Linked DNA regions of Sandaracinus amylolyticus. The protein of the gene in region 1 interacts with the protein of each later gene in a pairwise test. Links are inferred from orthologs where the notes say so. Each region holds a gene or a part of one and is shown in the gene's direction. Other genes may lie near its edges. The genes, in order: def and DB32_RS46915.

Evidence for each region.
Region 2: the proteins of def (region 1) and DB32_RS46915 interact in binary tests that used the Escherichia coli proteins (3 or more experiments, as listed by UniProt). The link is inferred for Sandaracinus amylolyticus from one-to-one orthologs.

What each region holds. Positions count from the first base shown.
Region 1 is NZ_CP011125.1:1,944,308-1,947,376, reverse strand. The notes cover bases 268-3,025. They hold def (peptide deformylase), read left to right. Parts: upstream 268-1,267; coding sequence 1,268-1,783; downstream 1,784-3,025. Other genes in these bases: DB32_RS08160 (cob(I)yrinic acid a,c-diamide adenosyltransferase), read left to right, coding at 2,751-3,025; fmt (methionyl-tRNA formyltransferase), read left to right, coding at 1,783-2,754; DB32_RS08175 (hypothetical protein), read left to right, coding at 268-1,225. Also shown: more of DB32_RS08175, read left to right, coding at 1-267; more of DB32_RS08160, read left to right, coding at 3,026-3,069. UniProt on the Escherichia coli protein: Removes the formyl group from the N-terminal Met of newly synthesized proteins. Requires at least a dipeptide for an efficient rate of reaction. N-terminal L-methionine is a prerequisite for activity but the enzyme has broad specificity at other positions.
Region 2 is NZ_CP011125.1:4,915,087-4,918,348, forward strand. The notes cover bases 57-3,007. They hold DB32_RS46915 (aspartate-semialdehyde dehydrogenase), read left to right. Parts: upstream 57-1,002; coding sequence 1,003-2,013; downstream 2,014-3,007. Other genes in these bases: DB32_RS45445 (TolC family protein), read right to left, coding at 57-875; DB32_RS20885 (hypothetical protein), read left to right, coding at 2,229-3,007. Also shown: more of DB32_RS45445, read right to left, coding at 1-56; more of DB32_RS20885, read left to right, coding at 3,008-3,262.

The sequences.
Region 1 (3,069 bases):
CAAGACTGCGCCGGGGACGCCGACGAGCCTGTCGAAGCGCCCGCCGCCGCGCCGCGAGCCGACGGTGCCGCCGCGCGCGTCGGAGCCACCGGGCACCGGCGTGCACTCGCGGCGCGTCAGCTCGATGGCGCCGATGATGCCGGAGCGCGAGTGGCCGGCGGAGGACTCGGTGCTCGGACGCGCGACGCCCGAGGGCGGGCGGCGAGGCGCGCTGGGCGACGGAGGCGCGCTGCGGCTGTTGCTGCGGATCGCGGAGCTGCGGCTCGACGCGCAGGTGACGATCACGCCGTCGAGCGGCGAGGCGCTCGCGATGACGCTCGTCGCGGGCGAGGTGGCGCGCATCGAGACGCCGGTCGCGCGCGGGGCGGCGGCGATCCTGCGACGGCGAGGCGCGGGCGTGGGGCTCGCGGACGACGAGGCGAGCGCGGTGCGAGCGCTCGACGACGCGCAGGAGCGCGGCGCGATCACGCGCTTCGAGCGGGCGCGCGCGATGCGCGAGGCGCACCTCGAGCGGCTGCGCGCGGTCGTGGCGCTCGAGCGCGGATCGTTCGTGCTGACGCGGCTCGAGCCGAACGAGCTGCCGCCGCCGGCGCCGTCTCCGCTGGGCGCGCCGCTGCGGCTGGCGCTGCTCGATGCGGCGCGGCGCGGGCTCGACGCGTCGCGGGCGCGCGCGGTGCTCGGCGGGCTGGTGACGCTGCGGCGGGGGCCGCGCTTCGACGCGCTGGCGATCGAGGGGCTGATCGCGCCCGAGCTGGCCGAGCTGCTGGCGCAGCACGAGGGGGCGTCGCCGGAGCGGCTGGTGGCGGCGGCGCCCGACGAGCCCGGGCTGCACGGCGTGGTGTGCGCGCTGGTCGCGGCGGGCGCGCTGGTGGCGCAGCCGGCGCTCGAGCTCGACGTCGCGCGCGACGAGCACCGCCGCCTGGCGCGACGCCTGATCGAGGAGGCGGCGCGCACCGCGGAGGACGCCGACTACTTCACGATCCTCGGGGTCGCGCACGACGCGACGGCGCGCGATCTCGACCGCGCGCACACGGCGCGGCGCGACCAGCTGCTCGCGCTGGCGCTCGAGGATCTCGACCTCTCGTCGCTCGAGGCGCTGCGCCGCGGCGCCCTCGAGAGCCTGGAGGAGGCGTACCGCGTCCTGTCCGATCCGCGGTGGCGCGAGGCCTACGCCCGCGCCCTGTCGCACACCGAGCGTCTTGCGACCACGGTGGGCGAGCACTAAACCCTTCCGTCCCTTCGGCCAAGAAGCCCCGAGGCCCACGCGATGGCGATCCGCACGATTCTCCACTACCCCGACAAGCGCCTCCGCATCCCGGGCGAGCGTGTGACCGACTTCGGGCCCGAGCTGCAGACGCTCGTGGACGACATGGCCGAGACGATGTACGCGGCCCCCGGCGTGGGCCTCGCGGCGACGCAGATCGGTGTGGCGCTGCGGGTGTTCATCATCGACGTCGCGACCGGCGACGACGAGCCGAGCGATCTCCGGGTGTTCGTGAACCCCGAGATCCTCGAGCGAAACGGGGAGGTCGTCTGGGAGGAGGGCTGCCTCTCGTTCCCCGGCGTGCACGAGGAGATCGACCGCGCCGAGCGCGTGAAGGTGCGCGCGCAGGACCGCAACGGGCAGGTCTTCGAGCTCGAGGCGGACGGGCTGCTCGCGGTGGCGGTCCAGCACGAGAACGACCACCTCGAGGGCAAGCTGATGGTCGACCATCTCGGCATGCTCAAGAAGCGGATGGTCCACCGGCAGATGATGAAGCGCGCCGCCGACGCGGCCGAGTGATGACGCGGCCGCGCGCGCTCTTCTTCGGGACGCCGCAGTTCGCCGTGCCCTGCCTCGATGCGCTGTGCGACGTCGCCGACGTCGTGCGCGTGATCTCGCAGCCGGATCGCCCGGCGGGACGCGGGCTCGCGGAGCAGGCCCCACCGGTGAAGCAGCGCGCAATCGAGCGCGGCATCCCGGTGATGCAGCCGACGAAGGTGAAGCCGCCGGAGCTGGCGGCGGAGCTGAAGGCGCTCGACGTCGAAGTGGCGCTGGTGGTCGCATATGGGCGCATCCTGCCGAAGGGCCTGCTCGAGGCGCCGCGGCGTGGGTGCGTGAACGTGCACGCGTCTCTGCTGCCGAGATGGCGAGGGGCGGCGCCGATCCAGTGGGCCGTCGCGGAGGGCGACGCCGAAAGCGGCGTGTGCCTGATGGAGATGGACGAGGGGCTCGACACCGGTCCGGTGTTCGCGCGCGCGGCCACGCCGATCGGGGCGGACGAGACGGCGGGTGAGCTGGGCCCGCGGCTGAGCGCGATGGGCGCGGAGCTGGTGCGCGCGGCGCTGCCGCGGTGGCTGGCGGGCGAGCTGCGCGCGGAGGCGCAGGACCCGTCGGGTGTGACGCTCGCGCGGCTTCTCACGAAGGAAGACGGCTTCGTCGACCTCGGGTGGAGCGCGCAGCAGGTGCACGATCGCGCGCGCGGGATGCACCCGTGGCCGGGCGCGAGCGCGATGTTGGTCGAGCCGGGGCGCGCGCCGGTGCGGGTGAAGCTGCACCGCACGCGCGTGCTCGAGCGCGAGGGCGTGCACGGCGCGCCGGGCGCGATCGTGGCGGCGGGCGGGAACGGGATCGAGATCGCGTGCGGCACCGGGCGGCTCGCGCTGCTCGAGCTGCAGCTCGAGGGCCGCAAGAAGCTGGGCGCGGCGGAGTTCCTCGCGGGGCGGCGTCTCGCGGAGGGCACGCGGCTGATCCGCGAGGGGAGCGAGCCGTGAAGATCTATACGAAGACCGGCGACGCCGGGCAGACCGGGCTCTTCGGGGGCGATCGGGTGTCGAAGGCGTGCCCGCGCGTCGAGGCGTACGGCGACGTCGACGAGCTGAACAGCGTGCTCGGGATCGTGCGCGCGGAGGGCGCGATCGGCGGGCGCTTCGACGAGCTGATCGCGTCGATCCAGAGCCGGCTTTTCGACCTCGGGGCGGAGCTCGCGAACGAGCGCGGCAAGGACCTCGGGATCCCGCTGGTCGACGAGGACGACGTGGTCGCGATGGAGCACGCGATCGACCACGCGGAGGGCGAGCTGGCGCCGC
Region 2 (3,262 bases), 3.0 Mb from region 1 along the record:
GCGCGCAGCGCTGCGACGCGCGCCGTGGCGACCTGCGCCTGCACGCGCACGAAGTCGACCTGCGCGGACGTGCCCGCGCGCACCATCGCTTCGATGAGCTGCGCCTGGAGCTCCGCCGCGGCGACCGCGGCACGCGCGACCGCGAGCCCACCGCGCGCCCGTGCGAACGCGTAGAACGTCTCGCGCGCGTTCTGCGCGACCTCCGACGACTGCGCGTACACCTGGTGCCGCTGCGCGCGCACCGCGCCCTGCGCGGCTTCGTACGACGGCCAGATCTGCAGGAAGATGTCGGTCACCGGGACCGTCAGCGACCCGCCGAAGCTCCAGTTGTCGAGCAGCACGGGGAACGTGAAGCTCGCCTGCTCGCGCTGCGCCATGATTTGGCCCTGCCAGAGCAGGCGCGCCTCGGGATCGTCGACGCCCATCGCGAGCTGCTCCGCGGCGTCGAGCAGCTCGTCGGTGTTCTCGCCGCCGAACAAGTTCGGCTGCGAGATCGGCGAGAGGCGCGTGTAGCGACCCTCGACCGAGAGCCGCGGGAAGAACGCGATCATCGCGCGATCCGCGCCCGCGCGCGCGGCGCTCAGCTGGGCGCGCACCGACTCGATCGACGGCCCCGTCTCGACGGCGCGACGCGCGGCGTCCTCCGCCGTGATGCCGCGTCCTTCGCCTCGCAAGAACGCCTCGACGTCGATGATCTCGGCCTCGGCAGGTGTCGTCGCGGCGCTCGTCTGCAGCGTCGCGCTGTCGCTGGTCGTCGCCGGCGGCGTCGTCGCGTCCTGCGCGCTCACGAGCATCGCTGGCGCGAGCACCGACGACGCGAGCACGACCGAAGAGAGCGCCGCTCGGAAGGTCACGGCGCGGCTCGGGCTCGTCATGCGGACTCCTGGCTCCCCGCGCGGGCTTTCCGCGCGCCCCGGTTGTGGGCACAAGCTTCCGCGCGCGCAACGACGAACGTGCTGCGCGCCATGACGCGTGCGTTCGCGCGTGGTATGCCGCGCCCCCATGTCCAGGCAGCTCACGGTGGCCGTCCTCGGTGCGACGGGCGCCGTCGGTCGCGAGATGATCCGCATCCTCGAGGAGCGCTCCTTCCCGGTCGCGCGCCTCCTTCCTCTCGCCTCTCCGCGCAGCGCGGGCACGACGGTGCCGTTCCGCGGGACGCAGGTGAAGGTGGAGCCGGTGTCGGCCGATGCGTTCACGGGCGTCGACCTCGCGCTCTTCTCCGCGGGCTCGGGGCCGAGCAAGGAGTGGGGACCGATCGCCGCGAGCAAGGGCGCGCTCGTCGTCGACAATTCGTCGGCGTGGCGGATGGATCCCGAGGTGCCCCTCTGCGTGCCCGAGGTGAACCTCGACGCCGCGCGCAACCCGAAGCGCGGCATCATCGCGAACCCGAACTGCTCGACGATCCAGATGCTCGTCGCGCTCGCGCCGATCCACCGCGCGAACCGCATCCAGCGCATCGTCGTCTCGACGTACCAGGCGATCAGCGGCGCGGGGCACAGCGCGGTCGAGCACTTCCGCGCGCAGTCGCGCGCGTTCGCAGCCGGCGAGCCGATGCCCGCGGGCCCGATCACGAAGCAGCTCGCGGGCAGCCTCCTCATGGAGTGGAAGCGCGACGGCGCGACCGGGTACCAGGAGGAAGAGCTCAAGATGATCCACGAGACGCGCAAGATCTTCGGCGACCCCGACATCCGCGTCTCGCCGACGACGGTGCGCGTGCCCGTGGTCAACGGGCACTCCGAGTCGGTCGCGATCGAGTGCGAGCGCCCGATCACCGCGAAGGAAGCGCGCGCGCTGATGACGGGCGCGCCGGGCGTGCGCGTGGTCGACGACTTCGAGAAGGGCGTGTACCCGACGCCGCTCGACGCGTCCGGGATCGACGACGTCCTCGTCGGGCGCGTCCGCGACGACCTCGGCAACCCGGGCGGCGTGATGATGTGGATCGTCGGCGACAACCTCCGGAAGGGCGCGGCGACGAACGCCGTGCAGATCGCCGAAGGTCTGCTGCTCCGGTGACGCCCTCCCCCCGACCGGCGAAGCCGGATCGAGGGCCACGCTGGTCGCGGGCGACCCGTTGACGAGTTGGCGCGCGCGCTCGGACGTCCTCCCGGTGCGCGTGCCAGAATGACAGCCGCGGAGCCGGCGAGCGGCCGGCAAAACGCGCACGTTGCGCAGTTCGAGGCGCAGGAACGGAACGTGCTCAGCGGCTCCGCAGAGGATCTCGGATTCGAATGAGAACCACACACCGCCTCTGGCTCTCCGCGCTGGTCGCCACGCTCGGTGCGTCATCCGCGTTCGCGTCGCCTGCGCGGGCCCAGACGATGAGCGTCCGCTTCACCGAACAGTTCGGCGGACGCGAGCTCATGACGTTCCTCTACGAAACGCCCGAGGCGACGGGTCAGCCGCTCTCGCTGCGTGAGTGCGAGGAGAACATCGCGATCCCGCTGGAGCTCGCAAACGTCCCGACCGGCACGACGCAGATCGACGTGTGGTTCGGCAGCAGCGCCGACGCGGACTGCCCGACGGCCTCGGTCCGCGCCGACACGACGAACACGTCGTGCGAGTACGTCGCGACGTTCAGCGCGATGGTGCCGACCACCGAGATCGACGCGACGGTGCGGCAGCTGTTCGGCGCGGATGCGTGCGAGACGAGCGCGGACCGCACGTTCTTCTTCTTCGCGAGCACCACGGCGCAGAACACGTCGAAGGACTTCACCACCGCCGAGACCACGACGTTGCGCATCGCGCTCGACGTCGACCCGCCGGGCGCACCGACCATCGACGGCGGGCCGTTCGAGGGCGACGAGTCGATCGAGGTCACCTACGATCTCCCGGAAGGCACGCTCGTCGGCGCGAACGTGTACGTCGATCCGGAAGGCTGCACCGCGGACGGCGAGGTCGATCCCTCGGGCTCGCTGCAGGACGGCGCGGAGCCGCCGACCAGCGGCGGCGATCTCCAGCGCGGTGAGACCGCGACGGTCGACGCGTCGGACCTCGCCTACGACCAGTACGCGGCCGTCGGCATCACCGCCGTCGACCAGGCGCGCAACGAGAGCACGCTCGTCGTCACGTGCGTGCTGCGCGTCGAGATCGAGGGCGCGCTGAGCAGCTACTGTCGCTCGAAGGGCTACGAGGACATGGACGCGTGCCTCGCGGAGTACGAGTGCTCGGTCCTCGGAGCGGGCCTCGGGGGCGAGGCGCGCGTGACGATGATCGTGCTGCTCGGTGCTGCCCTGCTCGTCCTCGGTCGTCGGAGCCGGAGATC